One region of the Pseudomonas sp. ML2-2023-3 genome, then DNA from elsewhere that is predicted to be linked to it. Evidence: predicted binding sites of a transcription regulator. Region 1 holds the regulator's gene; the other holds the start of a gene.
What was found. Region 1 encodes sigma-54, which starts transcription at its own class of promoters, with help from an activator protein. Its sites were predicted from a motif close to ANTGGCATNNANNTTGCTNT; they were not measured.
Positions count from the first base shown of each region.

Region 2: a site for sigma-54 is predicted at 5,709-5,728, ahead of V6P94_RS19805 (flagellar basal body rod protein FlgF). Genes of this name have one in related genera too.

Region 1 covers NZ_CP146343.1:5,002,190-5,009,724, forward strand. The annotation lists gene lptC (LPS export ABC transporter periplasmic protein LptC) at 1-277, shown strand, start outside; gene lptA (lipopolysaccharide transport periplasmic protein LptA) at 264-809, shown strand; gene lptB (LPS export ABC transporter ATP-binding protein) at 809-1,534, shown strand; gene V6P94_RS23140 (RNA polymerase factor sigma-54) at 1,766-3,259, shown strand; gene hpf (ribosome hibernation-promoting factor, HPF/YfiA family) at 3,335-3,643, shown strand; gene ptsN (PTS IIA-like nitrogen regulatory protein PtsN) at 3,656-4,120, shown strand; gene rapZ (RNase adapter RapZ) at 4,123-4,980, shown strand; gene V6P94_RS23160 (HPr family phosphocarrier protein) at 4,996-5,268, shown strand; gene V6P94_RS23165 (ZIP family metal transporter) at 5,286-6,179, opposite strand; gene V6P94_RS23170 (superoxide dismutase) at 6,207-6,818, opposite strand; gene V6P94_RS23175 (hypothetical protein) at 6,820-7,269, opposite strand; gene V6P94_RS23180 (class II fumarate hydratase) at 7,297-7,535, opposite strand, start outside.
Region 2 covers NZ_CP146343.1:4,291,398-4,298,932, forward strand. The annotation lists gene flgK (flagellar hook-associated protein FlgK) at 1-958, opposite strand, end outside; gene flgJ (flagellar assembly peptidoglycan hydrolase FlgJ) at 969-2,228, opposite strand; gene V6P94_RS19790 (flagellar basal body P-ring protein FlgI) at 2,239-3,348, opposite strand; gene flgH (flagellar basal body L-ring protein FlgH) at 3,363-4,058, opposite strand; gene flgG (flagellar basal-body rod protein FlgG) at 4,083-4,868, opposite strand; gene V6P94_RS19805 (flagellar basal body rod protein FlgF) at 4,914-5,654, opposite strand; gene V6P94_RS19810 (DUF3304 domain-containing protein) at 6,301-6,822, shown strand; gene V6P94_RS19815 (DUF3304 domain-containing protein) at 6,807-7,340, shown strand; gene V6P94_RS19820 (DUF2235 domain-containing protein) at 7,325-7,535, shown strand, end outside.

The DNA of each region.
Region 1 (7,535 bases):
CGTGAAGAGCGAGCGCGGTGAAGTCAATCCGGACGGTACTGAAGTCGAGCTGATCGACTCGGTGCGCATAGCCCGTACCGACGAGAAAAAACGCACCACGATTATTACCAGTACCCGCATGACTGTATTCCCGCAGAAGCAATATGCGCAGACCGAGCGAGACGTTAGAATCGACGGCGCTGGCGGCGTGACTACTGGCAAGGGAATGAAAGCATATTTGAAAGACGGCAGGATGGACCTGCTGTCCAACGTAAGAGGACAGTATGAGTCTCGTTAAAACCCTCCCTTTATTGCTCAGCTTGAGCGCAGCACTGGGAAGCGTGAGCGCCTGGGCTCTGCCGAACGACAACGAGCAACCTATCCGCATTCAGGCCAACGAAGCACAACTGGATGACAAGCAAGGCATCGCCACCTACAAGGGCGATGTAATCATCACCCAGGGCTCGATGAAAATCACCGGCAATACCGTCACCATCACCCGTAACGCTGCGGGAGAAATCGACGTGGTGACTTCTGTGGGCAACCTGGCTTACTTCGAGCAGTTGCAAAAAGCCACAGACCCCAAGCCGGTCCAGGCTTACGCCGTCACCATTCAGTACCATGCGCCGCAAAATCGCATCGTGCTGATCGACAAGGCCAAGGTCATCAACGACGGCAACACCACCGAAGGCGAGAAAATCGTCTACGACACGGTGAAACAAATCGCCAGCGCCGGTCGCGCCAATGGTAGCCAGGTCACAGCACCTCGCCCACGCATCGACATGGTGATCCAGCCCAAGAAGAAAACCGACCCGCAGAAGGCCCAGTAATGGCAACTCTGAAAGCCCAGCATCTGGCCAAAAGCTACAAGGGCCGTCAGGTAGTACGTGATGTCAGCCTGTCGATCGACAGCGGGCAAATCGTGGGTTTGCTCGGCCCTAACGGCGCGGGCAAGACCACGTGCTTCTACATGATTGTCGGCCTGGTGCATGCCGACCAGGGCCGCGTCCTGATCGACGACCTGGACGTCAGCCATGAGCCCATGCACGGCCGCGCACGCGCCGGTATAGGCTACCTGCCGCAGGAAGCCTCGATTTTCCGCAAGCTGTCTGTCGCGGATAACATCATGGCCATCCTCGAAACACGCAAGGAACTCGACAAGGCCAGTCGACGCAAAGAGCTGGAAAGCCTGCTGCAGGAGTTCCACATCAACCACATCCGCGACAACCTGGGCATGAGCCTGTCGGGTGGTGAACGTCGCCGGGTAGAAATTGCCCGCGCCCTGGCCACTGCGCCAAAGTTCATCCTGCTCGACGAACCTTTTGCCGGGGTTGACCCGATTTCGGTGGGCGACATCAAGCAAATCATTCACCACCTCAAGGCCAAAGGCATTGGCGTGCTGATCACCGATCACAACGTTCGTGAAACCCTCGACATCTGCGAAACCGCTTATATCGTTAACGACGGCCAACTGATCGCCGAAGGTGATGCAGAAACGATTCTGGCCAACAAGTTGGTGAGAGAAGTTTACCTGGGCCATGAGTTCCGCCTGTAAATCCAGGCATGTCGCGTGTTGTCAGAGCACCTGAGGCAGTAAAAAGTCCCGATGATTTTTATTGCCCGGGCGCTCTCAATGGGTTTACTCCCCCTGCGTGGAAACTAATTGAGAACGCCCCCTAGGCAAACGCACCGGTTTCAGGCATATAATTTGCTTAAGTTTGGCGCTCGCGCGCCCTGTAGTGGATGGCGCCATGTGCGCCGGCGAATAAGGTGTTAAGCCCCTGCCATGAAACCATCGCTAGTCCTGAGAATGGGCCAGCAGCTGACGATGACACCTCAGCTGCAACAGGCCATCCGCCTGCTCCAATTGTCGACCCTCGACCTGCAACAGGAAATCCAGGAAGCCCTGGAGTCCAATCCGATGCTTGAACGCCAGGAAGAAGGCGACGACTTCGACAATGCAGACCCCTTGGCCGACAACATCGAGCAAAAACCCAATTCCGACGTTCAGGAGCCCACCTACCAGGAGCCCGCACAGACGGTAGACAATCTGGAAGACGGCGACTGGGGCGACCGCATCCCCAATGAGCTGCCTGTGGACACTGCCTGGGAAGACGTCTACCAGACCAGCGCCAGCAGCCTGCCAAGCAACGATGATGACGAGTGGGACTTCACCACCCGCACCTCTGCCGGCGAGAGCCTGCAAAGCCACCTGCTGTGGCAGTTGAACCTTGCGCCGATGTCCGACACCGACCGACTGATCGGTGTGACCCTCATCGACTGCATCAATAACCAGGGCTACCTGGACGAAACCCTCGAGGAAATTCTCGAAGCGTTCGATCCGGAACTGGATATCGAGCTCGACGAAATCGAAGCCGTCCTGCACCGCATCCAGCAATTCGAACCCTCCGGCATTGGTGCGCGCAACCTGGGCGAGTGCCTGCTCCTGCAATTGCGCCAGCTCCCGGCCAAGACACCTTGGCTGAACGAAGCCAAACGCCTGGTCACGGATTACATCGACCTGCTGGGCGCGCGCGACTACAGCCAGCTCATGCGCCGCATGAAGCTCAAAGAGGAAGAACTGCGCCAGGTCATCGAGCTGGTGCAAAGCCTCAATCCGCGCCCGGGCTCACAAATCGAGTCCAGCGAAGCCGAATATGTCGTGCCTGACGTGATCGTTCGCAAGGACAACGAACGCTGGCTGGTGGAGCTCAACCAGGAGTCCGTGCCACGTCTGCGGGTAAACCCGCAATACGCAGGTTTCGTGCGTCGCGCCGACACCAGCGCCGACAACACCTTTATGCGCAACCAGCTGCAAGAAGCACGCTGGTTTATCAAAAGCCTGCAGAGCCGTAACGAAACCCTGATGAAAGTGGCGACCCAGATCGTCGAGCATCAGCGCGGATTTCTGGAATATGGCGACGAGGCCATGAAGCCACTGGTACTGCACGACATCGCAGAAGCCGTGGGCATGCACGAGTCAACCATTTCGCGGGTTACCACGCAGAAATTCATGCATACCCCGCGCGGTATCTATGAGCTGAAGTACTTTTTCTCCAGCCACGTCAGCACCTCTGAAGGCGGCGAATGCTCCTCCACTGCGATCCGTGCCATCATCAAAAAACTGGTTGCAGCTGAAAATCAGAAAAAGCCGTTGAGTGACAGCAAGATCGCTGGTTTACTGGAGGCACAAGGTATTCAGGTAGCCCGTCGCACCGTCGCCAAGTACCGCGAATCCCTCGGGATAGCGCCTTCGAGCGAACGCAAGCGTTTGATGTAAGCCACGGACCCCGGCGTTTCAGTGGCAGGCTGCTCGGCCTGCCGCTTTATGCAATGGCATCAAAGGAGAAACTGTATGCAAGTCAACATCAGTGGACACCAACTGGAAGTCACCGAACCGCTACGCGCTTACATCGGCGAAAAACTCGACCGACTTGAGCGTCATTTCGACAAGATTACCAACGTACAGGTAACGATGGCGGTCGAAAAACTGAAACAGAAAATCGAAGCCACCTTGCACATCCATGGAGGAGAAGTCGTTGCCAACGCCGAGCATGACGACATGTATGCCGCCATTGATCTGCTCACTGACAAGCTTGATCGCCAACTGAAAAAGCATAAGGAAAAGACCCAAAGCCTGCTCCAGGGCGCGACCGGTCGTTAATACTCCCAACCCATGATCCGACTTGAAAGTATCCTGACCCCCGGCCGTTCCTTGGTGAACGCGCCGGGCGGCAGCAAAAAGCGCGCACTCGAACACATTGCCAACCTGATCAGCCGCGAAGTGCCTGGTCTCGAAATGCAGGATGTTTTTGAGAGCCTTATTGCCCGTGAAAAACTGGGTTCCACCGGTTTTGGTAACGGCATCGCCATACCCCATTGCCGCCTCAAGGGCTGCGAGTCGCCTGTCAGCGCCTTGCTTCACCTCGACGCCCCTATAGATTTCGACGCCATCGATGGCGCGCCGGTCGACCTGCTTTTCGTTTTGCTGGTACCAGAAGCGGCAACCGATGCACACCTGGAACTGCTCCGGCAGATTGCCAGCATGCTCGATCGTAAAGACGTGCGCGAAAGACTGCGCAACGCACCCAGCAACGAAGCGTTGTATCAGGTTGTTCTGGACGTACAGAACGGTCATTAATCATGCGCTTAGTCATTGTCAGCGGACGCTCCGGCTCCGGTAAAAGCACCGCCCTCGCCGTCCTTGAAGACAACGGTTTCTATTGCATCGACAACCTTCCGGCAGGCTTGCTGCCGGAACTGGCCGAACGTGCGCTGATTCACACCGAATTAGCGCAACCCCTGGTGGCCGTGTCGATTGACGCGCGAAACCTGCCAAGCCATTTGTCACGCTTTCCCCAGTTGCTTGAAGAGGTTCGCAACCGGCACATCCAGTGCGACGTGCTCTACCTGGATGCCGACGAAGAAACCCTGCTCAAGCGCTTCTCGGAAACCCGCAGGCGTCACCCGCTCAGTAGCGCAAGCCGTTCGCTTGCCGAAGCTATTCGCGATGAAACCCAGCTGCTTGGACCGATTGCCGACCTCGCTGACCTGACCATCAACACCACCAATCTGAACCTGTATCAGTTGCGTGACACCATCAAGTTGCGCCTGCTGAACAAACCTGAAGCCGGCACCGCCTTTTTGGTTGAGTCGTTTGGTTTCAAGCGCGGGATGCCAGTGGATGCCGACCTGGTCTTTGACGTACGTTGCCTGCCCAACCCGTACTGGAAGCCCGAACTGCGCGAGCAATCCGGGCTGGATCAGCCGGTTGCCGATTATCTGGCAGCACAACCTGATGTCGAGGAAATGTTCCAGGACATCTCCAGCTACCTGCTGAAGTGGCTACCACGCTTTGCCGCGAGCAATCGTGCCTATGTAACGATTGGTATTGGTTGTACGGGCGGACATCACCGCTCCGTGTACCTGACCGAGCGACTGGGCAAGTGCCTGCAAGAAACTCTGAAGAACGTCCAGGTTCGCCACCGCGACCTTACTTGAAGGATCTACCCTGCGATGCCTGCACTGGAAATACAAATCATCAACAAACTGGGCTTGCACGCCCGGGCATCTGCAAAGTTCGTCGGTATCGCAGGTCAGTTTCCATGCCAGATCCGGGCAGGTCGTACACCTGAGTCAATGGTAGACGGCAAGAGCATCATGGCAATGATGATGCTCGCCGCTGGCAAAGGAACCACCATCCACCTGAAAACCGAAGGCGAGAAAGAACAGGAAGCGCTGGATGCGTTGGTCGCGCTGATCAACAACTTCTTCGATGAAGGTGAGTAGCGGCTACAGCGATCGGCTCAACCAAGCGCCGTATCCATCACCATCATCAAGCAGAAACCTACACACAATCCCAGACTCGCCAGTTTTTCGTGGCCATTGCGTCGAGACTCCGGGATAACCTCTTGTGTGACCACCAATAGCATCGCCCCTGCAGCCAATGCCAACCCCAATGGCAGCAACACTTCGGCCAGATTGACCAGCCACGCGCAAAGCACCGCAAACACTGGTTCGACCAAACCTGAGGCGGCACCGATCAGGAAGGCCTTGATTCGCGACACCCCTGCCCCAGCCAACACCAAGGCAATTACCAGCCCTTCCGGCACATCCTGCAGCGCAATCCCCATCGCCAAGCTATCGGCATCAGGCATTCCACCCCCCGCCGACACCCCGACCGCCATCCCTTCAGGAATGTTGTGCGCCACAATCGCGATGACAAACAACCAGATGCGCGGTGCAATGACCGGCTCTCCGGGACGGCTGGCAAAGACTTGCGGCCCAACCCCCGACACTTTGCGATCCACCATAAACAGGCAGAATGCACCCAGCAGGATGCCCACACTGATCAGGCCACTGGAGGACCAGGGCGACAACCCCAGACTCTGAGCAGCCGCGATTCCCGGCACAATCAGCGAGAAAGCGGTGGCAGCCAGCATCACCCCGGCACCAAAGCCAAGCAAGGTATCGCTCACTGCCACCGGCATTTTACGAATGACCAATACCGGCACCGCGCCCAACGCGGTGCCTAACGCACAGAGCGCACCGCCTTGCAGTGCCCGCAGCAATCTGGGCTCCAGGTCCAGCCAGACCAGCCCCTTGGCCACCAGCAAGGCAGTACCCGCCAACAGCAAGAGTGTGCCGAGGGCATAACGAAACATCCGAACACCACCGACGGCCAATATTTGCGTGCCCATAATCTGCCTGAATCCTGTTAAGTGGGCTCAGCCAATCGCGGCTTGATAACGACGCGCCACTTCCGGCCAATTAATCACGTTATAGAACGCGTTAATGTATTCCGGACGACGGTTTTGATAACGCAGGTAGTAAGCGTGCTCCCACACATCCAGCCCCAGAATCGGCGTATTGCCATTCATCAACGGGCTGTCCTGGTTGCCACTGCTTTCAATCACCAGTGTTTTTTGCGGCGTCACGCTCAGCCATGCCCAGCCGCTGCCAAAACGCGTCAACGCGGCCTTGGTGAAGTTCTCCTTGAACGTCTCGAGCCCACCCAACTGTTCGTCAATTGCCTTGGCCAATGCACCTTCTGGCTTGCCCCCGCCCTTGGGGCTCATGACCTCCCAAAACAGCGAGTGGTTGGCATGCCCGCCGCCCTGGTTGATCACCGCAGCCCTTAGCTTCTCGGGTAATTGATGAACACTGGCCACCAGCTTTTCTACAGGCCATTGCGCCCATTCAGTACCCTCTACCGCCGCATTGAGATTATTGATGTAGGTCTGGTGGTGCTTGGTGTAGTGGATTTCCATTGTTTGCGCATCAATATGCGGCTCGAGCGCGTCGTAGGCATAAGGCAAGGCAGGCAAGGTATAAGTCATATCAGTGTGCTCCTAAGTGATGGCCGCTAACTGTCGAGAACTCATGGCTGTTCTGAGCCACATTGCTTTTGAGTAAAAGATTGGAGCGCGGGTATTCGCCGTGCTCACTGATGAAATTCAAAAGCTCAACATAGGTTTTGCTGCTCTGACGCAACGCTGCTTCACGCAACGCCGACGACAGTCGAGCGTTCTGCATGGTTTGCAATAAACGCTGATGGATCGCACAGAGGTACTCGACGCTTTCCTCCGGCTGGTTGAGGCGCAAATGCAAATCCGCCAGGTTATGGTGCGAAATGACGCAAGCCGCCACTGCTTCGTCGGCATCACTCCATCGTTCGAACAACACTTGAGCCAACGCCAGCGCCTGCAAGTAATGCTCTCGCGCATCGACCAACTCACCCTCGGCGAAACAGCGATTGGCTCTTTCGATCGTGCGTTTCCAATGTTCCATGTGAGCCTCCAAAGCAGTGTGGATGCGTTAAACGCCGCCGGCGGTCAGTTTCTCGGGGTCTAGCAAGATCTCTAGCTGGCTGCGTGGCAGGTCGGTGTACTCAAGGGCCACGTCAATCACCGGACGACCTTGTTGATAGGCGGTCTTGGCGATTTCAGCGGCTTTTTGATACCCGATGATCGGGTTAAGGGCCGTCACCAGAATCGGGTTACGCGACAGCGCCTCTTTAAGCTTGGCCTCGTTGACCTTGAAGCTGGCAATCGCCT
Region 2 (7,535 bases), 710 kb from region 1:
AACCAAACTCGCCGTTGGCATCCAGGCCCTGGCCCAACTGCTGGTTGATGGCATCGGCCACCACTATTGCCGTGCGCCCCAAATCGTTGATCGCCGGTGCAAGCACATCGTCGCGATAGCGCAGCAGGCCGCCGATCTTGCCGCCACTGAGCACCGAGGTCACATCGGAGCTGGACTGCTGGTAATTGATCTGGATGCTGTACTGGCTTTTATCGACCTGGCCCGGCACCGCCGAAAGGGTATTGGAGGTGGAGCCTTGCACCAGCGCCTGCCCGGTGCCCAGGGTAATGTCGTAAACGTTGTCGTGTTCCTGAACCGTAACGCCCACCAGCTCGTTGAGCGTGCGCACCGCTTCGTTGCGCGCATCCAGCAGGTTGTTCGGCGTATTGCCACCGGTGGTGGCCTGGGCGATCTGCTTGTTCAGCGAAGCAATGGTTGCCGTGTGCTGGTTGACCATCGAGGTCAGGGTGTCCAGCTGGCTGTTGATGCCTTCGTTCTGCTGATTGAGCTGGGACGAAATCGAGTTGAAACGGTTGCTCAGGGTTTGCGCGCTGGTCAGCAGCAACTGGCGAGCGGACACATCACCGGGGGCCGCGGCGGAGGTTTGCAGCGAGCTGAAAAAGCTGCTGAGTGCGGCCGAAACCCCGGTGTTTTTATCCGACAGCAGCTTGTCGACCGTGCCGATCTGATCCAGATACGCCTGGGCATCGCCATTGAGCGAGGTGGTGGTTTGCAACTGGGCGTCGAGGTAGGCGTTGTACACGCGGCGCACGTCGGCCAGGGTGGTGCCGGTGCCGATAAACACCCCGCCCACCTGTTGCGAGGCGCCACTGCCCTGGACAATTTGCTGACGCGAATAGCCCGAGGTATTGGCGTTGGCAATGTTGTTGCCCACGGTGGCCAATGCGCCCTGGCTGGCGTTCAGCCCCGACATCCCGATGTTGATCAAACTCGCCATGGTTCAAACCTTATAAATTCGTGAGAGAACCCGTCGAGGCGTAGCTCTGGTAGGTTTTCATTTGCTTGGCTATCTGAGAAATCTTGCTCGCGTATTCAGGGTCGGTTGCGTAACCGGCCTTCTGCAACTCACGTACAAACTGCTCCGGTTTATCGGCCGCATTGAGCACTTCTTTATAACGATTGTTGCTCTGCAACAGCGTGACCAGATCGTGGAAGCTGTCCTGATAGGAACCGTAGGAGCGGAAGTCCGCCGTCTCCTTGACCATCTGCCCGCCCTTGAACTCACTGGTGATGGCCCGCGCTTGCGCCCCCTGCCAGTTGCCGGTGGCCTTGATGCCGAACAGGTTATGGCTGCTGCTGCCGTCCTGCTGGCGCATCACCGACTTGCCCCAGCCGGTTTCCAGTGCCGCTTGCGCCACCAGATACAGCGGATCGACACCAATACGGTCGGCGGCCTGCTGCGCCATCGGCAGCATCGTCGCGACGAACGCATCGGGGGAGCTGAACGCCTGCTTGGCCGGGGCCAGTGGCGGCTGCGCCACGGCACGCCCGTAAATCTGCATCCGCCCTTGTGCGCCACTGGCGCTGAGCATCGGCTGGCGACCGCCCTTGAGCACCGCGTCCAGCCCCGGCGAAGTGCGGCCCGGCACGGCGCCCGTATTGAGGGTTGAGCGCGCAGGGTCGGCCGAAGGTACGATCCCGGCCAACAAGCGGTCGGTCAGCTTGGTGGGCAACGCCAGGCGCCGCTGATTGAGCATGGCCATGTCATTTTTGTGCCCGCCGGCCGCCGCATCCGGCGCGAGGGTGACCCGCGAAGCCCACAACGGACGCTGGCCACTGCTACGAACAAACGGGCTGTCGCCGGTGGCGGTGGCCGTCGGGGTTTTGACTTCGGCGGTCAGTGCCGTGGTCGCCGCAGCCTCCCCCGGCACGGCGGATTTGTTTTTCGACATCTGGCGCATCAACACGTCAGCCAGACCGATACCGCCGCCCTGGCGGGACAAGGTCACCGACAGTTGCTGGTCGTACATTTCCTGATACTGCTTGGCCGCAGGGGTATTGAGCGGGTTGTCCTTGCCCAGCACTTCATTGGCCGAGCGCATGGACTTGAGCATTTCATTCAGGAACAGCGACTCGAATTCCTGCGCCACCTTGCGCATGTTGGCATCGCTTTCACGGTCGCCGACCTTCAGGTTGTTCAGCCGATTAAGGTCGGTAAACGCTCCCGAATCGCTGCCACTGACCACCCCGCTCTTACGCATGTCCATGATGTCGGCCTCAGATCACGATCAGGTCGGCTTGCAAGGCGCCGGCCTGTTTCAGTGCTTCGAGAATCGCCATCAAGTCCCCTGGCGCCGCGCCGACCTGGTTCACCGCCCGTACGATCTCGTCCAGGGTGGTGCCCGGGCCGAACTTGAACATCGGCTTGGCTTCCTGCTGGGCATTGAGGCGCGAGCGCGGCACCACAGCGGTTTCGCCGTTGGACAGCGGCCCGGGCTGGCTGACAATCGGGTCTTCGGTAATGGTGACGGTCAGGCTGCCGTGGGTCACGGCGGCAGGCGATACCTTGACGTTCTGGCCGATCACGATAGTGCCGGTGCGCGAGTTGATGATGACCTTGGCCACCGCCTGCCCCGGATCGACTTCGAGGTTTTCCAGGATCGACAGGTAATCAACCCGCTGGCTTGGGTCCAGCGGCGCGGTCACACGGATCGAGCCGCCATCAATCGCCTGCGCCACACCCGGGCCGAGCAGGTCGTTGATCTTGTCCACTACGCGCTTGGCCGTGGTGAAGTCCGAACGGTTGAGGTTCAGGGTCAGGCTGTTGCCCTGGTTGAAGCCACTGGGCACCGCACGCTCCACCGAGGCCCCGCCCGGAATGCGCCCGGCCGACGGAACGTTGACGGTGATCTTCGAGCCGTCACGGCCTTCTGCATCAAAACCGCCCACCACCAGGTTGCCCTGGGCGACCGCATACACGTTGCCATCAATCCCCTTGAGCGGCGTCAGCAACAGCGTACCGCCGCGCAGGCTTTTGGAGTTGCCGATGGATGAAACGGTGATATCGATCACCTGCCCCGGCTTGGCAAATGCTGGCAAGTCGGCACTGATGGACACCGCTGCAACGTTTTTAAGCTGCACATTGCCCGAGCCTGGCGGCACTTTGATGCCGAACTGGGACAGCATATTGTTGAAGGTTTGCAGGGTGAACGGGGTTTGCGTGGTCTGGTCGCCCGTGCCATTCAACCCGACCACCAGGCCGTAACCAATCAATTGGTTGGAGCGCACGCCAGAAATGCTGGCGATGTCTTTCAACCGTTCGGCGTGCACGCCCAGGGAGGTCGACAACAGCAACACGGCTGCCAGCAGATGCTTGAGGTTGGGCATGGTGAAGTTCATCACTAAAAGGGAAACAGCGGGCTAAGGAAGAATCGGTCAAACCAGCCTGGCTGACTCGCATCGGCAAACGAGCCGGTCCCCGAATAGGTAATGCGCGCATCGGCCACGCGGGTCGAAGACACGGTGTTGTCGGTGGAGATGTCATCGGCGCGCACCAGGCCAGCAATGCGCACCAGTTCGTCACCCGTGTTCAGGGTCATCCACTTCTCGCCGCGCACGGCGATGATGCCGTTGGGCAATACGTCGGCCACGGTCACAGTGACGGAGCCGGTGAGGCTGTTGCCCTGCCCGGCCTTACTGTCGCCCTTGGTGGCACGGCTGCCGCTGTAACCGGCATTGAGGCTCAGATCACCACTGCCCAGGGGGTTGTTGGTGGTCAGACCGCTGCCAAACAACGAAGTCAGGCCAATACTGGTGTTGCTGTTTTTACCGATGGCCGAGTTGGCGTTTTTGCTCGCCTGCGTCCGCTCGTTCAGGGTGATGGTAATGATGTCGCCAATGCGGAACGCCTTGCGGTCGCTGTACAGGTTCTGCTCGAAGCCAGCCTGGTAAATCGAACCGTTATTGGCCGCAGCCGGCAGCGGCGTGCGCGGCAGGACCGGCGCGTAGTACGGATCGTTGGCCCGCGGCGGCGGACTGACGCAACCGGCCACAAAGGTAATGGCGCCCAGTGCCAGAACAGAAAACAAGCGCTTCATGAGCTCTCCCGCTATTTCACGTAATTACAGGTTTTGCGTGACGAACGACAACATCTGGTCAGCCGTGGAGATCACTTTCGAGTTCATCTCGTAGGCGCGCTGGGTGGTGATCATGTTGACCATCTCTTCCACAGTGCTGACGTTCGAAGTCTCAAGCATGCTCTGCATGGTCAAACCGAAGCCGTTGAGGCCGGGGGTACCAATTTGCGGCGCGCCGCTGGACGCGGTTTCCAGGAACAGGTTACCGCCCTGGGACTGCAAACCGGCCGGGTTGATAAAGTCGGCGGTCTGCACGTTGCCGATCACCTGGGCGGCCGGGTTGCCGGCGATGGTCACCGACACGGTGCCGTCCTGGCCGACGGTGAAGGTCTGGGCATCGGCGGGCACCACAATCGCCGGTTCCAGGGCAAAGCCGCTGGCGGTGACGATCTGGCCGTTGGCATCCAGGTGGAAAGTACCGTCACGGCTGTAGGCCGTGGTCCCGTCGGGCTGCATGATCTGGAAGAAACCACGGCCATTGATTGCCATGTCCAGCGGCTGGTCGGTGGTCTGCAGGCTACCGGCGGAGAAGTTTTTCTGCGTGCCTACGATGCGCACCCCGGTCCCCACTTGCAGCCCCGACGGCAGTTCGCTGTCCTGGGTCGACTGGGCACCTGGCTGGCGCTTGATCTGGTAGAGCAAGTCCTGGAACTCGGCGCGATCACGTTTGAAACCGGTGGTCGAAACGTTGGCCAGGTTGTTGGAAATGGTGGTCAGGTTGGTGTCTTGTGCAGCCAAACCTGTTTTTGCAACCCACAGTGCCGGAAGCATGGTGCTCTCCTCGCGCGCCGGTTTTTCGGCGCTGCGTTCAAGTAATTAGCTGATGGACAAGACCCGAGTCATGGCCTGGTCGTCTTCTTTGGCGGTGTTCATCATTTTGATGTGCAGTTCGAACTGCTTGGACAGAGCCAGCACCGAGGTCATTTCATCGACGGCATTGACGTTGCTCGCCTCCAGAAACCCCGAGACCACCTGCACGTTGGCATCGGCTGGCGCCGGTTGGCCGTCGTTGGTGTGGATAAGGCCGTCCAGGCCCTTGCTCATGGTTTTCAGGTCTGGCTGGACCAGCTTGATGCGGTCCACTTGCGCCATCACCCGTGGGCCTTCGCCCTGGGCACGAATGCTGATGGTGCCATCCTGGCCGACTTCGATCTGTTGCTGGGGCGGCACCGCGATCGGCCCGCCGTTGCCCATGATCGGCATCCCGTTGCCAGCACGCAGAATGCCCAGGGCATCCACATTCATGCTCGCGGTACGCACATAGGCTTCACTGCCGTCGGGTGCCTGCACGGCCAGCCAGCCATCGCCGGACACGGCCACATCCAGATCCCGCCCTGTTTCAACCAGAGCGCCGGGAGTGAAGTCGGTCGCGGGGCGTTCGCTCAAGGCAAAGGCACGCGCAGGAAAGCTGTCACCGAACACCGGCATCGAACGGGCCTGTTCCAGGTCACGCTGAAAACCGTTGGTCGAGATGTTCGCCAAATTGTTGGCATGGGCCTTTTGCGCCAGAGCGTTCTGACTGGCGCCGGTCATTGCCACATATAGGTACTTGTCCACAGTCTTTCCTCTGTCTGACGGACGCTTGCCGCCCACCGCTGTACTGCCGTGGTTAAAGCAATTTGCGCACCAACTATTTTTTGACGCCGTGCGGCGCGGGTTTGCGAGGAGATGGGGTGCGGTGCGGGGCAAGATCAGCGGGATGAAAACGGCGGGGTTATGCCGGTTGCGGCAATGCATGGCCAGAAACGTGTCGCTGACGAGGCAAAAACCGCAAAGCCTTGCGCATCTCTTGCCCCCAACCTGCCTCTGACAACCCTGGCGCCGACAATTCACGCAAACGCTCGGTATTAACCAGTGCGCAATAAGTTGCACACTTATTACAAGAACAAACTGGCGAACAGTTATCTGCCGACTAAAAGACAAGAAACCGAACAGTACTGCGCAACTTCTTGCGCACTTTTATAAGTTTCGTTTATTTGTTTAAACACTTCACCCCCCTGCATTGGCAAACTTATATCAACAGCCCAAAGAGCATTGATTTTATCGACATCAGACTTGATAGTTACAAGACGCCCGAACTTCAGCCGCGCTCGCGGGCATCTTAATAATCTCACTGATACTTCAAAGACACTTGGCAAACACCCACTGGCATTGCACTGGGCGCTGTTCTTTCAATAAGCCTGACAAGAGACAAGACCCACTCATGAACCGCTTGCATCTTTTGATATCAATCAGCGCCCTCTTGCTACAGGGCTGTGCCGACGCCTTGCCTGACCGACTGGGCGCGCCAATCGAGGGCTATAGCCATACCTCGGCGGCGATCAACCGGTTTTCGGTCAATGGCAATGGCGGGCCCAACATCAGCCCCTATGGCGGCGGCGCCAAACAGAACTGCTGCGCCACGCTTCCCGTGAAATGGCACCCCGGTTTGACCGTGGTGGTCGAGTGGGTGAAAGACCCTAATCCACATGCATATGCCGACTGGCCCAAGCCCCGCTATTCCGATGCCTGGTCCAAGGCCGCTCAAGAGCACGAAGCTCAATACACCCGCCATCGCGCCGTTGTCGCAGTGGCTCCGTATGAAGAGCTGGGGGCAATAGATGTGCATTTTCTGCCCTGTAATCAGGTGGCTGTATCAGCAGTTGCAGCTCTCCCCGGCCAGCCAGGTTACCCATTTAACTTCCCTCAAAAAATGCAGGAGCCCGCCACATGTCCGAAACCATGACTCGCTCACTGCTGGTGATGTTTATCGCCGGGATTGCGCTACAGGGCTGTGCCGACTCCCTGCCTGACCGACTGGGTGCGCCAATCGAGGGATATAGCCATACCTCGGCGGCGATCAACCGGTTTTCGGTCAATCGTAATGGCGGGCCCAATATCAGCCCCTATGGCGGCGGCGGCAAACAGAACTGCTGCGCCACGCTTCCCGTGAAATGGCACCCCGGCTTGACCGTAGTGGTCGAGTGGGAAAAAGACCCTGATCCGTATGCCTACGGAAGATGGCCTGAGCCGATGTTTTCTGATGGGTGGCGAAAACGTATGGATGAGCACGAAACCCACTACACCCGCCATCGCGCTGTTGCCGCTGTTGCGCCGTATGAAGATCTGGGACTTGTGAACGTGCATTTCTTGCCGTGTAACCAGGTCGCGGTATCGGCTGGAGCGACCTATCCCGGCCTGCCGGATTATCCGTTTCATTACCCTCAAAAAATGCAGGAGCCTGCCACATGTCCGAAACCATGACGCCGCGCCCTAAAAGATCCACTGGCGAATTTCTCAGCCTGACCCCCGACTTCAAAATGGGCGGGCTTTTACCCCAAACACCGGGAGATGTGCTTTTCAATTATCGAAAGCAACAGCAAGCCTTCGACCCGTTCGAACAACAAGCAATGGACGCTGCTCATGCAGCCGGATGGGCTTACGCGGGCCGGCCCTGTA